Leptothrix cholodnii SP-6: one gene and its partner. Each later gene encodes a partner of the first gene's protein in a complex. Links are inferred from orthologs where the notes say so. Each region holds a gene or a part of one and is shown on either strand. Other genes may lie near its edges. The genes, in order: ssb and sbcB.

Region 1 (8,510 bases):
GGATCGCCTCGGTGATCGGCATCACCTGATAGACGCCGACCCGCCCGCGGTAGCCGTTGTTGCAGGCCGAGCAGCCGACCGCCTTGTAGGGTTTCCAGGAGCCGTCGACCTCGTCGGGCTTGAAGCCGGCGCGCAGCAGCGCCTCGCGCGGGTATTCGGCCGGAGCCTTGCAGTTCTCGCACAGGCGTCGGCACAGTCGCTGGGCCGAGATCAGGATGATGCTCGAGGCGATGTTGAACGGCGGCACGCCCATGTTGAGCAGCCGCGTCAGCGTGGTCGGGGCATCGTTGGTGTGCAGCGTCGACAGCACCAGGTGGCCGGTCTGGGCGGCCTTGATCGCGATGTCGGCGGTCTCGATGTCGCGGATCTCGCCGACCATGATCACGTCCGGATCCTGGCGCAGGAAGGCGCGCAGCGCGACGGCGAAGTTCATGCCCGCCTTGTCGTTGACGTTGACCTGGTTGATGCCGGGCAGGTTGATTTCGGCCGGATCCTCGACGGTCGAGATGTTGACGCCGGGCTGGTTCAGGATGTTCAGGCAGGTGTAGAGCGACACCGTCTTGCCCGAGCCGGTCGGGCCGGTGACCAGGATCATCCCGTACGGCCGCTTGATGGCCGACAGCAGCCGATCCTTCTCCTCGCGCTCGTAACCGAGCGCCTCGACGCCCAGCTTGGCCGACGACGGGTCGAGGATCCGGATCACGATCTTCTCGCCGAACAGCGTCGGCAGCGTGCTGATGCGGAAGTCGATTGCCTTGTTGCCGAACTTCAGCTTCATGCGGCCGTCCTGCGGCACGCGTTTTTCGGCGATGTCCAGGCGGCTGATGACCTTGATGCGCGAGGCCAGCTTGTCCTTGATCGCCACCGGCGGCTGGGTGATCTCGCGCAGCTCGCCGTCGATGCGAAAGCGCACCCGGTAGGTCTGCTCGTAGGGCTCGAAGTGCAGGTCCGACGCCCGCATGTTGATCGCGTCGATCAGCATCTTCTGCAGGAAGCGCACCACCGGCGCGTCCTCGACGTCGGTGGTGACCTCCTCGTCGGGCTTGGCGTTCGGATCCTGCTCTTCGACGTCGAACTCGAAATCGCCGGCGACGATCGATTCGAGCGCCTCGGTCGCCGAGGTGCTCTTGGCCTCGACGATCTTGGCCAGCTTGTCGTATTCGACGATCACCCACTCGGGCGTCAGCTGGGTGGCGAACTTGATGCGGTCGACCGCTTCCTGGTCGGTCGGGTCGGCGCCGCCGATGAACAGCCGGTTGCCGCGTTTGCCCAGCACCAGCACCTGATACTGCGACAGCGTGCGCGCGTCGACCAGGTTCTGCGGCAGCTTGCTGACGTCGACCGCGTCGAGGTCGAGCAGCGGCACGGCCAGCGCGTGCGACAGCGTGTGGGCCAGATCGGCCGAACTCAGCAGATTGGCGCCGACCGCGGCGGCGACGAAGTTGCGGCGCTGATCACGTGCGAGGCGGGCGAGTTCTTCGGCCGCGCGGGCGTTCAGCTTGCCGGCGTGCACCAGCACGCGGGCCACCCCGGAGAGGGTGCTTTGCGGGGCGTCGGACAGTGTTTCAGCGGCCACGGTGGCGAGTCTGGCTAAGGGGACGATTGGGTCGGATGATCCGTGATCGCGTCCAGGCTGTAAATCGGCGCCGGCCTGGGGCGGGCCTGGGCCCGCGTCCGGGCTGGAAGCCGGCACGGAAGCACTGTAACGAAAGACGAAACGGGGCCCGATCATGGCGCATGCCTCGGGCCTGAAAGTGTCAGTGTGCATTTGCTTGCAATTGCGTTGCCGGATCCACACGCCCGGCCGCGGCAGGGGTGGGGCTTGAAAGTCGCCCCCTTCGCCCCCAGCATCAGTGCGCAGCAAGGCCTGAGGCCGCCAGCGTCGCCAGCGCGCGTTCAGGAACCTTTCGTCATCCCCGCCTTACCGAGAGAGAGCGTCCCCATGGAGAAGCAGACCCTGTCATTCCAGGCCGAAGTGAAGCAGTTGCTGCACCTCGTGACCCATTCGCTGTATTCGAACAAGGAGATCTTCCTGCGCGAGCTGGTCTCCAACGCGTCGGACGCCTGCGACAAGCTGCGTTTCGAGGCGCTGAACAACAACGCCCTGTTCGAGGACGCGCCCAATCTGGAAGTGCGCATCAGCTACGACCGCGCGGCGCGGCGCATCGTCATCAGCGACAACGGCATCGGCCTGTCGGCGGCCGAGGCGATCGAGCACCTGGGCACCATCGCCAAGAGCGGCACCAAGGAGTTCATGAGCCGGCTCGAAGGCGAGCAGGCCAAGGACGCCAACCTGATCGGCCAGTTCGGCGTGGGCTTCTACTCGGGCTACATCGTGGCCGACCGCATCACGGTCGAATCGCGCCGCGCCGGTCTGGCGATCTCCGAAGGCGTGCGCTGGAGCAGCGAAGGCACTGGCGACTTCGAGGTCGAGACCATCACCCGCGAGGCCCGCGGCACCGACGTGATCCTGCACCTGCGCGAGGACGAGGACGAGTTCCTGAGCACCTGGAAGCTCAAGTCCATCATCAGCAAGTACAGCGACCACATCTCGCTGCCGGTGCTGATGCGCAAGGAAACGTGGGACGCCGAGAAGGGCGAGAACGTGATCTCCGACGAGTGGGAGCCGGTCAACAAGGCGGCCGCGCTGTGGAGCCGCAGCAAGAGCGAGATCACCGACGCCGAGTACAAGTCGTTCTACGAACAGCTCACCTACGACCAGACCCCGCCGCTGGCTTACACGCACAACCGCGTCGAGGGCCGCAACGAATACACCCAGCTGCTCTACATCCCGGCCAAGGCGCCGATGGACATGTGGAACCGCGACAAGCGTGGCGGCGTCAAGCTCTACGTCAAGCGCGTCTTCATCATGGACGACGCCGAGGCGCTGATGCCGGTCTACCTGCGCTTCGTCAAGGGCGTGATCGACTCGGCCGACCTGCCGCTGAACGTCAGCCGCGAACTGCTGCAGGAAAGCCGCGGCGTCAAGGCGATCCGCGAAGGCTCGACCAAGCGCGTGCTGTCGATGCTGGAGTCGCTGGCCGACAGCCAGGACGAGACCAGCGCCGCCGCCGACAAGGCCAAGTACGCCGAGTTCTACAAGGAATTCGGCTCGGTGCTGAAGGAAGGCATCGGCGAGGACCACGCCAACCAGGAGCGCCTGGCCAAGCTGCTGCGTTTCGCCTCGACCCACGCCGACGAAGGCGTCAGCTTCGCCGACTACGTGGCGCGCATGAAGGAAGGCCAGGAGGTCATCTACTACATCACCGGTGACACGCTGGCTGCGGCCAAGAACAGCCCGCAGCTGGAGATCTTCAAGAAGAAGGGCATCGAGGTGCTGCTGTTCACCGACCGCGTCGACGAGTGGATGCTCAGCCACCTCTACGAGTTCGAGGGCAAGAACCTGCAGAGCGTCGCCAAGGGCGCGGTCGACCTTGGCAAGCTGCAGGACGAAGAGGAGAAGAAACACGCCGAAGAGGCCGCCGTTGGTTTCAAGCCGACGCTCGATCGCCTGAAGAAGTCGCTCGAAGGCCGCGCCAAGGACGTGCGCGTGACCACCCGTCTGGTCGACTCGCCGGCCTGCCTGGTGGCCGAGGAGGGCGACATGAGCGGCCACCTGGCGCGCCTGCTCAAGCAGGCCGGCCATGCCGCGCCGGCGTCCAAGCCGGTGCTGGAGGTCAACGCCGAACATCCGCTGGTGCGCAAACTGGCGGCGATCGGCGACGGCGAAGCGCGTTTCGACGATCTGGCGCAGGTGCTGTTCGACAACGCCCTGCTGGCCGAAGGCGGCCAGCTCGAGGATCCGGCCGCGCACGTCAAGCGCATCCAGGCGCTGATCCTGGGCTGAGGTCGGCGCAGGGCCTTCAGGCCACCAGCGCGGGGCCTTGCATCGCGCCAATCTGCTCGTGCAGCACGGTGGTCTGCTGGGCCCAGTACGACGGGCTCTCGAACGACGGAAAGGCGATCGGGAACGCCGGGTCGCGCCAGCGCCGGGCGATCCAGGCGCTGTGGTTGATGATGCGCAGCGTGCGCAGCGCCTCGATCAGGCCGAGCTCGCGGCGGTCGAATTCGCGCAGCGTTTCATAGCCGTCGAGCAGCGCGCCGAGCTGGGTCTGCATCTCGTGGCGTTCGCCGCCGAGCAGCATCCACAGGTCCTGCACGGCCGGGCCCGTCACGGCATCGTCGAGGTCGACGAAGTGCGGGCCGGCGTCGGTCCACAGCACGTTGCCGGCGTGGCAGTCGCCGTGCACGCGCAGCAGCTGGAGGTTGCCGGCGCGCGTGAACAGCTCATCGACCTGGTCGAGCGCGGCCAGGCTGGCCTGGCGCCAGCCGGCGAGCGCATCGGGTGGTAGCAGGTCCTGATCGCACAGCCAGGCGACCGCGGCGCGGGCGATGCGGCTGCCGTCGAGCCGCAGGCGGTGTTCGAACGGCCGGGCCTGCCCGACCAGGTGCAGGCGGGCCAGGAAGCGGCCGATCCATTCGAGCACCGCCGGGTCGTCCAGCTCGGGCGCTCGGCCGCCGCAGCGCGGGCTCGCTGCGTAGCGCCAGCCCTGCCAGTCGGCCAGCGTGGGCGGCGTGCCCAGCAGCCTCGGCGCGGGCTCGATGCCCAGGCCGGCGGCGAGCACCAGCGGCGGCACGGCCGGCACCTCGGCGGCTGCCAGTTCGAGCGCGAACTGATGTTCTTCGAGGATCTGCGCGTCGCTCCAGCGCGCGGCGCGGTAGAACTTGGCGACCACCACGCGCTCGTCTTCCAGGTGGACCTGGAAGACCCGGTTCTCGTAGGAGTTGAGCTGCAGGATGCGGCCGTCGCCGCGCAGGCCGGCGGCGTCGAGCGCGTCGAGCACCGCGTAGGGGGTCAGGCCCGCGTAGGGCTGTTCGTCGGTGGCTTGCTGTGGAGCGGGCAGGCGGTAGGCGGGCGGCAGGTCATCCGGGGCGATGTCGTTCATGCCGCATGCTAGACCACGCCACCGCGCCGCGTCAGACCCGGCCGATGATGTGGCCGGCGGCGTCGCCGCTCGGGCCGAAGTCTTCGCTGCGGCGGATCGGGCCGCGACCGCCGGCCCACGACGAGCTGGGCCGTGGCGCCGGGCGCTGCGTGGCACCGGTGGCGGCCGGGCCATCGTCGGCGAACGGGTCGCGTTGGGTTTCGGGGGCGAAGAACGAGTCCTGCGCAAAACCCGATTCGTACCACTGGGTCTGGCTGTCGGCCGACCGGCCGCGCATCGCATGCGCCAGCGTCGAGCGGCGCTCCTGGCTGTCGCGCAAGGTGCCGGGCACCATCGGTCGGCTCGATTCCGACTGGTGCGGCACCAGCATCTGCAGCTCGGCGGCCGACGGCAGCTGGTCGGTGCGGCACTTGACGTAGCGCACGCGGCAGGCTTCGAGCACCGACTGCTTGATGGTGGCGGCGCGCTTGGAGGCCGGCCGCGACGGCCGTTCGATGTCGATGGCGGCGAGCACGCGGCCGTTGTCGGCGCAGACCACGAAGCTGACGTGCAGCGGGCCCAGCAGGTTGAACCAGTAGCGCAGCTCGTTGCGATCCTGCGGCTGGCAGAAGCGCACCAGCGGCAGCTTGGCCAGCACCGTGTGATGCGGCAAGGCGGCGCGCAGCTGCCGATAGAGCGCACGTTCTTCGGGCGAGAAGATCGGCCGTTGCGCCAGCGGCCACTCGGTGGGCAGCTCGTCGCGCACCGGGCTGGCTTGCCGGGACCGCTGCAACGCGAGCAGCGCCAGGCTCAGCATGGCGATGATCGCGACGACTGCAATGATCCAAACGTTGTTCGGCATGGTGGTGTGCTTCTGGATTCGGCTGACTTCGGGCACCTGTCGCAGGCTGGAGCGCGGGCTCGGTCAGCACATGACATCGGGGCCGATGGTACGGGGCTGTGTAACGACATGTGAATCCCGGGCCTGGGTGCGGGGGCATCGCCCTGCAGGCCCCGAAAACGCAAACGGCAGGCGCGCGGCCTGCCGATTTTTCGTCTTGTGCGCGAGTGCGTGTTCCGCCGCCGCACCGGTGTGCAGATTTTCTATTGCTTCTATTGGGAAGCGACGTGGCGCCGGCGCGATATCTGATGCTTGATCTCGTTGACGACGGCCAGCACCCAGCCCACCTGGCGGGCGTGCAGCTTGACCCGGTAGTTGAGCGCCGAGACCCGGTCCGCCACCAGCTCTTCCACGCGCGACGCCAGGCTGTGCGGCGGCAGTTGCAGCCAGGCTTCCGATTCGCTGCCCTCGCGCCGGACCTCGGCGCCGGCCTTGCGGGCGATGCGCAGCATGGCGGTGTTCTCGCTCAGCGCGTGGATCATCAGGCGATCGATCGAGCGGTTGCGTGCATGGCGCAGCGCATGGCTGAACAGGCGGTCGCCGTAGCCGCGTCCGCGCGCATGGCTGCGCACCGACACCGCGAACTCGACCATCGCCCCGTTGGTGTCGCCCTCGACCGGCTCGGCATAGGCCAGCTGCGAGATCGCCACCAGCTCGAGCCGCCGATCGAAGATGCCGAACAGCTCGCTGCGCTGGAAATCCAGCGTCTCGACGTATTTCTCGATCCGCTCGTCGCTCGCCGGATAGCCGAAGCGCAGGTAACGATCACGCTCGCTCAGGCTCAGCAGGTGGCGCAGCACCCGCATGCGGTGGCGCTGCGACAGGCGCCGGATCGGCAGCCAGCGCCACACCCGCGAGCGCGGACGAGGGTTGACCGCTGAACCGGTGGACGAGGGAGTGGGGGACAACTTCATGGTGGCATGATAAGGGTAAACCCTGATTTCTGTCAGGCGGCCTGCCAGTCGCTGTCTGCGTCCGGGGGGTGCTTTGCACGAAATGCCGAGGGCTGCGCACGCCCATGTTCGAGACAAGTGGCCCGCATGTAAACCAATAAAAAAGCCCCTTGCTGCGAAAGCAAGGGGCCTGCTGGTTGGCCCGACCGGAAACTCGATTCTCAGAACGGAATGTCGTCGTCCATGTCGTCGAAGCCGGTGGACGACTTCGGTGCCGGTGCCGGGGCGGGTGCGCGCGGGGCGCTGGCACGCGGGGCCGGGGCCGCGCGGCCTTCGGGCGCCTCGCGGCGATAGCCGCCGCCGCTGCTGCCGCCGCGTCCGCCACCGCCGCCCATCTCTTCTTCGGCGCCCATCTCGCCGCCACCGCCGCCGCCGCTTTCACGGCCGCCGAGCAACTGCATCTGGTCGGCGACGATTTCGGTGGTGTACTGGTCGCGGCCTTCCTTGTCCTGCCACTTGCGGGTCTTCAGGCGGCCTTCGACGTAGACCGGGCGGCCCTTGCGCAGGTATTCGCCGGCGATCTCGGCCAGGCGGTCGTAGAAGACCACGCGGTGCCATTCGGTTTCTTCCTGGCGCTCGCCGCCGTCCTTGCTCTTCCAGTTGCGGGTGGTGGCGACCGAGACGTTGCAGACGGCCGCGCCGCTGGGGGTGTAGCGCACCTCCGGGTCGCGCCCGAGGTTGCCGATGAGAATGACTTTGTTGACCGAGGCCATGGCCTGCTCCTGAGGTGCCGGACCGACGGGTCGGCAGCCGGTGATGGGTGCGTCGTGACGCGATTGAGGCGTGGAATTGTGCCAGCGTCGCCATCGCCCGACCGCCCTCTTGAGGGGGATCCCGGTGCCGCGGATGGGCCGGCTACCATCGCCGCGCCATGACACCACCGATCCCCCACGACGCCAGCCCCGCCCTGCAAGTGCTCGGCGAAGTGTTCGGCTACAGCGCCTTCCGCGGCCAGCAGCAGGCCATCATCGAGCATGTGGTGGCCGGCGGCGACGCGCTGGTGCTGATGCCCACCGGCGGCGGCAAGAGCCTGTGCTACCAGGTGCCGGCGATCGTGCGACAGCGCGCCGGCCAGGGCGTTGCGGTGGTCGTCAGCCCGCTGATCGCGCTGATGCACGACCAGGTCGGCGCGCTCGAGGAAGTCGGCGTGCACGCCTCCTTCCTCAACTCGACGCTCGACAACGCCCAGGCCCAGGCGATCGAGCGCGAGCTGCTGTCGGGCCGCCTGACGATGCTCTACGTCGCACCCGAGCGGCTGCTGACGCCGCGCCTGCAGGGCATGCTGGCGTCGCTGCACGAGCGCGGCCGGCTGTCGCTGTTCGCGATCGACGAGGCGCATTGCGTCAGCCAATGGGGCCACGATTTCCGCGAGGATTATCTGCAGCTGTCGGTGCTGCACGAGCAGTTTCCGGGCGTGCCGCGCATCGCGCTCACCGCCACCGCCGACGACCACACCCGCGCCGACATCGTCGAGCGGCTGCAGCTGCAGGACGCGCGGCTGTTCGTCAGCAGCTTCGACCGGCCCAACATCCGCTACACGCTGGTCGAGAAGGTCAAGCCGCGCGACCAGCTGCTGCGGTTCATCCGCGACGAACACGAAGGCGAAGCCGGCATCGTCTACTGCGGCAGCCGCAAGAAGGTGGAAGAGACGGCGAGCTGGCTGGCCGAGCAGGGTGTCGATGCGCTGCCGTATCACGCCGGGCTGGACGCCGAGGTGCGGCGTCGCCATCA
Region 2 (8,558 bases), 2.4 Mb from region 1 along the record:
GCGAGGTCGGCGGCAAGCTGCAGCGCGCGGCCAGCGCGGTGAGAGAGGCCCGTCACGAGCCGGCCGACATCGCCGAACTGCAGAGCGCCTGCGACGACGTGCGGCGCGTCCTGCAGCACCGCCACCACCTCGTCGACCAGCTCGGTGCGCTGGTCAACGAGCTGACTGACGGGCTCGGTGAACTGGCCGAGGACGACAGCTGGGTCGAAGGCCAGTGCCTGGCGATGCGCGAACAGCTCGGCATGGGCCTGAGCAGCCGCGGCGTCAGCGCCGTCAGCGAACTGCTCGGCACCACCCGCGCGCGCCAGCAGCAGTTGCGCCGCGAGCGGGCGCAGGCGCGTGACGCGCTCAAGCACCTGATCCACCGCATGCTGCAGGACATCGGCGAACTCGGTGCCCACACCGGCCGCTTCAACGAAAGCGTGGGCCGCTACGCCGAGGTGATCGGCTCGGCCGATTCGCTCGAGGGCCTGGCCGGCGTGGTGCGCGAGATGGTCGACGAGACCCGCACGGTGCACATGCTGGTCAGCCAGACCACGCAGCGCCTGCACGATGAACACGAACGGGCGCGCACGATGGCCGACCGGGTGGTCGAGCTCGAGGCCGAGCTGCGCCAGCTGTCGCAGGAGGTCTGCACCGACCAGCTCACGCAGATCGCCAACCGGCGCGGCCTGCTGCGCTGCTTCGACGCCGAGCGTGCACGGGTCGAGCGCGAGTCCGCCGACCTGGCGATCGGGCTGCTCGACATCGACAACTTCAAGCGCCTGAACGACAGCCTGGGTCACCAGACCGGCGACGAGGCGCTGAAGTTCCTGGCCCGCCGGGTCGGCGAGGCCCTGCGGCCGACCGACACGCTGGCGCGCTACGGCGGCGAGGAGTTCGTGGTGCTGCTGCCGGGCACACCGTCCGACGAGGCGCAGCGGGTGCTGACGCGGGTGCAGCGGCTGCTGTCGGCCGAGCTGTTCATGTACGAGGGCAAGCAGAGCTTCGTGACCTTCTCGGCCGGCGTGACGCTGTACCGGCCGAGCGAGGCGATCGAGGTGGCGCTGCAGCGCGCCGACGAGGCGCTCTACGAGGCCAAGCGCACGGGCAAGAACCGGACCTGCGTGGCCTGAACGGCGCTTGAACGCCACGCGCCACGGTGTGACTTTGCACCGAGGCGCAGGCGCGCAAAGCATCACGCCGCGCCGCGCCGGTGCGTGGATCGGCGTTGTGTCCACCGGACAATAGGCGCCTCCGACACTGGCCCTCGCCCGGCGATTCCCTCATCGATGCACGCTCAACGCACGTCACCCGGTTTCAACGCCTCGGCGCCCCAGTCGGTGCCGGTCTTCGTTGCCGCCATCGCGGAGCCGCTGCTCGCCGTCTCGACCTTCCTGGCCGTGACGGTGCTGCATGACGAGCCGGTCAACCGCGCCGTGATGATCCTGTGCATCCTGATGCTGGTGCTGGTGTTTCCCGGCACCAACCGCTTCTACGAGCGGCCGCTCAACTCCGCGGTCGACATCGTCTCGGCCTGGGTGGTGGTGCTGCTGATCCTCGGCCTGTGCGGCTACGCCACCGACAGCCTCAAGTTCTTCGAGCCGTCGGTGCTGCTGTGGTGGGCCGCCATCACGCCGCTGGCCCAGTTCGCCTGCGTGATGATCGGCCGCAGCCTGATGCGCAGTCACGCCGCGCAGCCCGAATCGCGCCGACCCGCGCTGGTGATCGGTGCCGGCGCGCTGGGCGTCAAGGTGGCCCAGGCGCTCGGCAGCCGGCACTCCTACGGACATGATTTCATCGGCTACGTCGAGGATCGCCAGCCCGAGCGTCGCCATCCGGAAGCCGCCGACCGGGTGGTCGCACGCTTCGACGAGATCGTCGACTGCATCGCCCGCCACCGCATCAAGGACGTCTACATCACGCTGCCGCTGAGCTCGCAGCCGCGCATCATGCGCCTGCTCACGGCGCTGCAGGACACGGCGGTGTCGATCTACTTCGTGCCCGACGTGTTCGGTGTCAACGTGATCCAGGGCCGCATGCGCAACATGGACGGCGTGCCGATCGTCAGCCTGCTCGAGAGCCCGTTCGTCGGCATCAACGGCCTGGCCAAGCGCGCCAGCGACATCGTGCTGGCCAGCCTGATCCTGCTGCTGGTGTCGCCGCTGTTCGTGGCGATCGCCATCGGCGTCAAGCTCAGCTCGCCGGGGCCGGTGATCTTCAGGCAGCGCCGCAACGGCCTCGACGGCGACGAGATCGTGGTCTACAAGTTCCGCTCGATGCGCGCCATGGACAACGGCCGGGTGGTGCGCCAGGCCACCCGCGACGATCCGCGCATCACGCCCTTCGGCGCCTTCTTGCGCCGCACCTCGCTCGACGAGCTGCCGCAGTTCATCAACGTGCTGCAGGGCCGCATGAGCATCGTCGGCCCGCGCCCGCATGCGGTGGCGCACAACGACGAGTACCGGCCGATCATCCGTTCGTACATGATCCGCCACAAGGTCAAGCCCGGCATCACCGGCTGGGCCCAGGTCAACGGCTGCCGCGGCGAGACCGATGTGGTCGAGAAGATGGCCGCCCGCGTCGAGTACGACATCGCCTATCTGCGCACCTGGTCGATCGGCATGGATCTGCGCATCATCGCGCGCACGATCAAGCTGGTTTTCTTCGACCGCAACGCGTTCTGAACCTGACGATCCGATCCAGGAAATCCCCATGAACCTCAATCGCTTGCCCGCCCTGAACGCCCTCTGCTGCGCCGCCCTGCTGGGCTGCGCGATGCAGGCCCGGGCCGAGACCTCGCCCTACTACCTGGGCGTGTCCGAAACCGTCACGCGCGACAGCAACCTCGAGCGCGCCCCGGCCGGCGGCCCGGTGCTGAGCGACACCTTCTTGTCGACCGGCGTGCGACTGGGCCTGGACCAGACCCTCAGCCGCCAGCGCCTGAGCGCCAGCCTGAATGCCAACCGCAACCAGTTCCGCAGCCAGAAGCGCTTCGACAACACCGACTATGCGTTGAACACCCGCCTCGACTGGGCCACCGCCGAGCGCTGGTCGGGCAACCTGCTGGCCGAGACCCGGCAGTCGCTCGACCGCTTCGACGTCGACAACACCCGCACCTTTGCCGGCCGCAACCTGGTGCGCACCCACACCGTCTCGACCCAGGCGCGGGTCGGCCTGGTGACGATGTACACCTTCGACGCCGGCCTGTCGGCCAACCGCGTCCAGTACGAGGCCAGCCCGACCCGCGACGTGCGCCAGTGGACCGGCAACGGCGGCATCTCGGTGCGCCCCGGCAGCGGCCTGCAGGTGCGGGTGGGGGCGCGCTACACCGACGCCCGCTATCCCAATTTCGCCAACGGCGTCGGCGACGACGTGAAGCGGCGCGACCTCGATTTCACCGGCACCCTCGAAGCCAGCGGCGCCAGCACGCTGACCGCCCGCCTGAGCCGCACCCGCGAAAGCCACTCGGCGCAACTGGCGCGCGACTACAACACCTGGACCGGCGCGCTGGCCTGGAACTGGCGCCCGACCGCCAAGGTCACGCTCGACACCTCGCTGAGCCGCGACAGCAACATCGGCAGCAGCAGCTTCGACATCGGCCAGACCTCGTTCGACACCAGCGACACCCGCCTGCGCACCACGCTGGCGGTCAAGGCCCAGTGGGAGCTGACCGGCAAGGTGCTGCTCGGCGCCGGCGTGTCCACCAGCCGGCGCACGCTCGACAACTCGCTGGTCGCGATCGGTGCGGCCAGCGTCAACTCGGCGTCGGACCGCACCCAGGCCGTCGACCTGTCACTGCGCTACCTGCCGATCCGCAACATCGAACTCGGCTGCGGCGTGCACTGGGAGGACCGCTCGGTCAGCGATCCGGCCTCGACCATCACCTACGCCTACGACGTGACGGTGTTGAACTGCTCCGGCCAGCTCTACTGGCGTTGACGACGGGTGCTTGCCGCGCCTTGGCGGGCGCGGCATCGGTTAACGTGCCGGCCCATGGCTGAGCACACCTTCTTCTGGCACGACTACGAAACCTTCGGCCGATCGCCACGCAGCGATCGGCCGGCCCAGTTTGCGGGCATCCGCACCGACCTCGATCTCAACGAGATCGACGCACCGCTGATGCAGCATTGCCAGCCGGCGCCCGACTACCTGCCCGACCCCGAGTCCTGCCTGCTGACCGGCATCGTGCCGCAGACCTGCCTCGAGCTCGGCGTGCCCGAACACACCTTCGCGGACGCGATCGAAGACCAGCTCGCGCGCCCCGGCACCATCGGCGTCGGCTACAACAGCATCCGCTTCGACGACGAGGTGACGCGCCACCTGTTCTGGCGCAACCTGATCGACCCCTACGCCCGCGAGTGGCAGAACGAATGCGGCCGCTGGGACCTGCTCGACGTGGTGCGCTGCTGCTACGCGCTGCGGCCTGACGGCATCCAGTGGCCCCGGCACGACGACGGTCGGCCGTCGTTCAAGCTCGAGCACCTCACCGCCGCCAACGGCATCAGCCACGAGGGCGCGCACGACGCCTTGTCGGACGTGCGCGCCACGATTGCGCTGGCGCGGCTGATCAAGAACGCTCGGCCCAAGCTGTTCGACTTCTGCCTGCGCCTGCGCAAGAAGGACGCCGTGCTGGCCGAGATCGAGGGTGCACAACGACAGGGCCGCCCCTTCCTGCACATCTCCGGCATGTACGGCCCCGAGCGCGGCTGCCTGGCGATCGTGTGGCCGCTGGCGCCGCATCCGACCAACAAGAACGAGATCATCGTCTGGGACCTGGCCGAGGACCCGGGCGAGCTGTTCACCCTCGACGCCGAGGCGATCCGCGCGCGCCTGTTCGTCAAGGCGAGCGAGTTGCCGGAGGGTGTCGGTCGCCTGCCGATCAAGAGCATCCACATCAACAAGTCGCCGGTCGTGATCGCGCAGCTCAAGACGCTCGGCGCCGAGATGGCGCAGCGCTGGGGCATCGACAAGGATCAGGCCCTGCACCACGCCGAACTGGCCGCGCGCAAGGGCGCGACGATGGCCGGCATCTGGCCGGAGGTCTTCGCCCGGCCCGCAGCGGCCGAGCCGCCGGACGTCGACGAGGACCTGTACGGCGGCTTCATCGGCCAGGACGACCGCCGCACGCTGCAGCGCGTGCGTGCGCTGGCACCCGAGAAGCTCGCCGACAAGCTGCCGACGTTCAACGACCCGAGGCTCGACGAGCTGCTGTTGCGCTGGCGCGCCCGCAACTTCCCGCAGACCTTGCGCGACGAGGAGCGCGCGCGCTGGGAACGGCATTGCGCACGACGCCTGCACGACGGCGCGGGTGGGGCGATGACGCTGGCGGCGTTCTTCGAGCGCATCGACACGCTGGGCGAAGCCTTGCCCGAAGACGACGAGCGCGGCCCGGAGATCCTGGGCGCGCTCTACGACTACGCCGAGCAGATCGCGCCACCGCCGCCCTGAGGCCGGCACGGCGCGCCGCCGCCCCGGCGGCATCCCCCATCGTCTCCCTCTCCGGGGGGAGAGACGTGCGGGCCGGTTCTGCCTACCCTCATGTCGTGCCGCACAGGGCCGGATCGGCCGGTACCGCGCGCATCACGGCGCATGACGCCGCAAGGGGCTGCGATGGACACACGACCGGATCGACGACGCTGGCTGGCCTGGGGCCTGGCCCAGGCCTGGGCTGTACCGATGGCGGGGGCGCTCGGCAGCCTCGGCCTGCGGCATGACTCGGCCCGGGCCGAGCCTCTTGCCCCCGTTCCGCCGGCCCTGCTGCTGGCCAGGCCCGCCGGGCCGGACCTGGATGTTTCGAGCCATCTGGTCAGCGAAAAGCTCGACGGCGTGCGGGCCTTCTGGAGCGGTCGGCAATTGCTGCTGCGCAGTGGCATCCCGATCCGGGCGCCGGCGGATTTCACCGCCCGGCTGCCGACGCGTGCCCTTGACGGCGAACTCTGGCTCGGTCGCAGCCGCTTCGACGCGATGTCGGCGCTGATCCGGCGCGAGCATTCGGCCGACGACCCGCTCTGGCGCGAGGTGCGTTATGCCGTGTTCGAGCTGCCGGACGCGCCGGGCGACTTCGCTCAGCGGCATCGGGCGATGCGCGAACTGCTGCCCGGCACCGACGCCGTGGCGGGCGCGCACGTGGTGCAACAGCGCCGCCTTGACGATCGGCAGGAACTCGACCGCTGGCTGGCCGAAGTGATCGCCGCCGGCGGGGAAGGGCTGATGCTGCACCGCGCCGATGCACCCTACGTCACCGGCCGCAGCGACTGGCTCCTGAAGCTCAAGCCGCAGCTCGATGCCGAGGCGATGGTGATCGGCCACCTGCCCGGCAAGGGCCGCCACGCCGGCCGGCTCGGCGCCTTGCGGGTGCGCACGCCCGACGGCAGGGAGTTCGCGCTGGGCTCGGGCCTGTCGGACGCCGAACGCGACGATCCGCCCGCGCCGGGCCGTTGGGTGACCTATCGCTACCGCGGCCTCACGAACAGCGGGCTGCCGCGCTTCGCGACCTTCTGGCGCATGCACGATCTGCCTTGAACGACGCGTGATCCAGGCATGAAAAAGGCCCGCCGAGTTACCCCGGCGGGCCTTGTCTCATGGAACGATCAGTGACCGTTCATGGCGCAGTGGCTCAGGCCGACACGCCCTTGGCGGTGTCCGCGTACTCTTCGATCTGGTCGAAGTTCAGGTACGTGTAGATCTTGCTGCTGTCCTTGTTGATCACGCCCATGTCGGCGGCGTATTCGGCCACCGTCGGGATGCGACCCAGCTTCGATGCGATCGCAGCCAGCTCGGCCGAGGCCAGGTACACGAAGGTGTTCTTGCCCAGGCGGTTCGGGAAGTTGCGGGTGCTGGTGGACACCACGGTCGCGCCTTCACGCACCTGCGCCTGGTTGCCCATGCACAGCGAGCAGCCCGGCATCTCGGTGCGCGCACCGGCCGCGCCGAAGACGCCGTAATGGCCTTCCTTGGTCAGCTCGGACGCGTCCATCTTGGTCGGCGGAGCGATCCACAGCTTGACCGGGATGTCGCGCTTGCCTTCGAGCAGCTTGGACGCCGCGCGGAAGTGACCGATGTTGGTCATGCACGAACCGATGAAGACCTCGTCGATCTTGGCGCCGGCCACTTCGCTCAGCAGCTTGGCGTCGTCCGGGTCGTTCGGGCAGCACAGCACCGGCTCGGTCAGCTCGTTCAGGTCGATCTCGATCACGGCCGCGTATTCGGCGTCCTTGTCGGCTTCGAGCAGGTTCGGGTTGGCGAGCCAGGCTTCGACCTTCTCGATGCGGCGCGCCAGCGTGCGGGCGTCGGCGTAACCGTCGGCGATCATGTTCTTCATCAGCACGATGTTGCTGGTGAGGTATTCCTTGATCGGAGCCGGGTTCAGCTTGACGGTGCAACCGGCGGCCGAGCGTTCGGCCGAAGCGTCGCTCAGCTCGAAAGCCTGTTCGACCTTCAGGTCGGGCAGACCTTCGATCTCGAGGATGCGGCCCGAGAACACGTTCTTCTTGCCGGCCTTGGCGACGGTCAGCAGACCGGCCTTGATGGCGTACAGCGGAATGGCGTGCACGAGATCGCGCAGGGTGATGCCGGGCTGCATCTGGCCCTTGAAGCGCACCAGCACCGATTCGGGCATGTCCAGCGGCATCACGCCGGTGGCGGCGCCGAAGGCGACCAGGCCCGAACCGGCGGGGAAGGAGATGCCGATCGGGAAACGGGTGTGCGAGTCGCCACCGGTGCCGACGGTGTCGGGCAGCAGCAGGCGGTTGAGCCAGCTGTGGATCACGCCGTCACCCGGGCGCAGCGCGACGCCGCCACGGCTGGAGATGAACGCGGGCAGTTCGCGGTGGGTCTTGACGTCGACCGGCTTCGGGTAGGCCGCGGTGTGGCAGAACGACTGCATCACCAGGTCGGCCGAGAAGCCCAGGCAAGCCAGGTCCTTCAGCTCGTCGCGGGTCATCGGGCCGGTGGTGTCCTGCGAGCCGACCGTGGTCATCTTCGGTTCGCAGTAGGTGCCCGGGCGCACGCCCTGGCCTTCGGGCAGACCGACGGCGCGGCCGACCATCTTCTGCGCCAGCGTGAAGCCGGCGTTGGTGGCGGTCGGGGTCGAGGGCAGGCGGAACAGCGTGGACGCGGGCAGGCCCAGGAACTCGCGCGCCTTGGCGGTCAGCGAGCGGCCGATGATCAGGTTGATGCGGCCACCGGCGCGCACTTCGTCGAACAGCACGTCGCTCTTGAGCTTGAACTCGACGACGGTCTCGCCGTTGCGGACGATCTTGCCGTCATACGGACGCACATCGACCACGTCGCCCATTTCGAGCTTGGTGACGTCGACTTCGATCGGCAGCGAGCCGGAGTCTTCCTGCGTGTTGAAGAAGATCGGGGCGATCTTGCCGCCCAGCGTGACGCCGCCGAAGCGCTTGTTCGGCACGAACGGGATGTCCTGGCCGGTGGCCCAGATCACCGAGTTGGTGGCCGACTTGCGCGAGGAACCGGTGCCGACCACGTCGCCGACGTAGGCCACGAGGTTGCCCTTCTTCTTCAGGTCCTCGATGAACTGCATCGGGCCGCGCTTGCCGTCTTCCTCGGGCTTG

The links.
Region 2: the proteins of ssb (region 1) and sbcB are in contact, whole or in part, in a crystal structure (PDB 3C94), measured with the Escherichia coli proteins. The link is inferred for Leptothrix cholodnii SP-6 from one-to-one orthologs.

What each region holds. Positions count from the first base shown.
Region 1 is NC_010524.1:595,584-604,093, forward strand. Bases 5,717-8,510 are described here. They hold ssb (single-stranded DNA-binding protein), read right to left. Parts: upstream 7,493-8,510; coding sequence 6,941-7,492; downstream 5,717-6,940. Other genes in these bases: LCHO_RS21910 (DUF2726 domain-containing protein), read right to left, coding at 5,717-5,787; LCHO_RS02785 (GNAT family N-acetyltransferase), read right to left, coding at 6,039-6,740; LCHO_RS02795 (RecQ family ATP-dependent DNA helicase), read left to right, coding at 7,651-8,510. Outside these bases: type IV-A pilus assembly ATPase PilB, read right to left, coding at 1-1,576; molecular chaperone HtpG, read left to right, coding at 1,943-3,847; LCHO_RS02775 (serine/threonine protein kinase), read right to left, coding at 3,864-4,946; more of LCHO_RS21910, read right to left, coding at 4,978-5,716. UniProt on the Escherichia coli protein: Plays an important role in DNA replication, recombination and repair. Binds to ssDNA and to an array of partner proteins to recruit them to their sites of action during DNA metabolism. Acts as a sliding platform that migrates on DNA via reptation.
Region 2 is NC_010524.1:2,982,091-2,990,648, reverse strand. Bases 3,361-6,202 are described here. They hold sbcB (exodeoxyribonuclease I), read left to right. Parts: upstream 3,361-3,975; coding sequence 3,976-5,430; downstream 5,431-6,202. Other genes in these bases: LCHO_RS13565 (DNA ligase), read left to right, coding at 5,593-6,202; LCHO_RS13575 (hypothetical protein), read left to right, coding at 3,361-3,921. Outside these bases: LCHO_RS13585 (GGDEF domain-containing protein), read left to right, coding at 1-1,115; LCHO_RS13580 (undecaprenyl-phosphate glucose phosphotransferase), read left to right, coding at 1,272-2,666; more of LCHO_RS13575, read left to right, coding at 2,695-3,360; more of LCHO_RS13565, read left to right, coding at 6,203-6,504; acnB (bifunctional aconitate hydratase 2/2-methylisocitrate dehydratase), read right to left, coding at 6,599-8,558. UniProt on the Escherichia coli protein: Degrades single-stranded DNA (ssDNA) in a highly processive manner.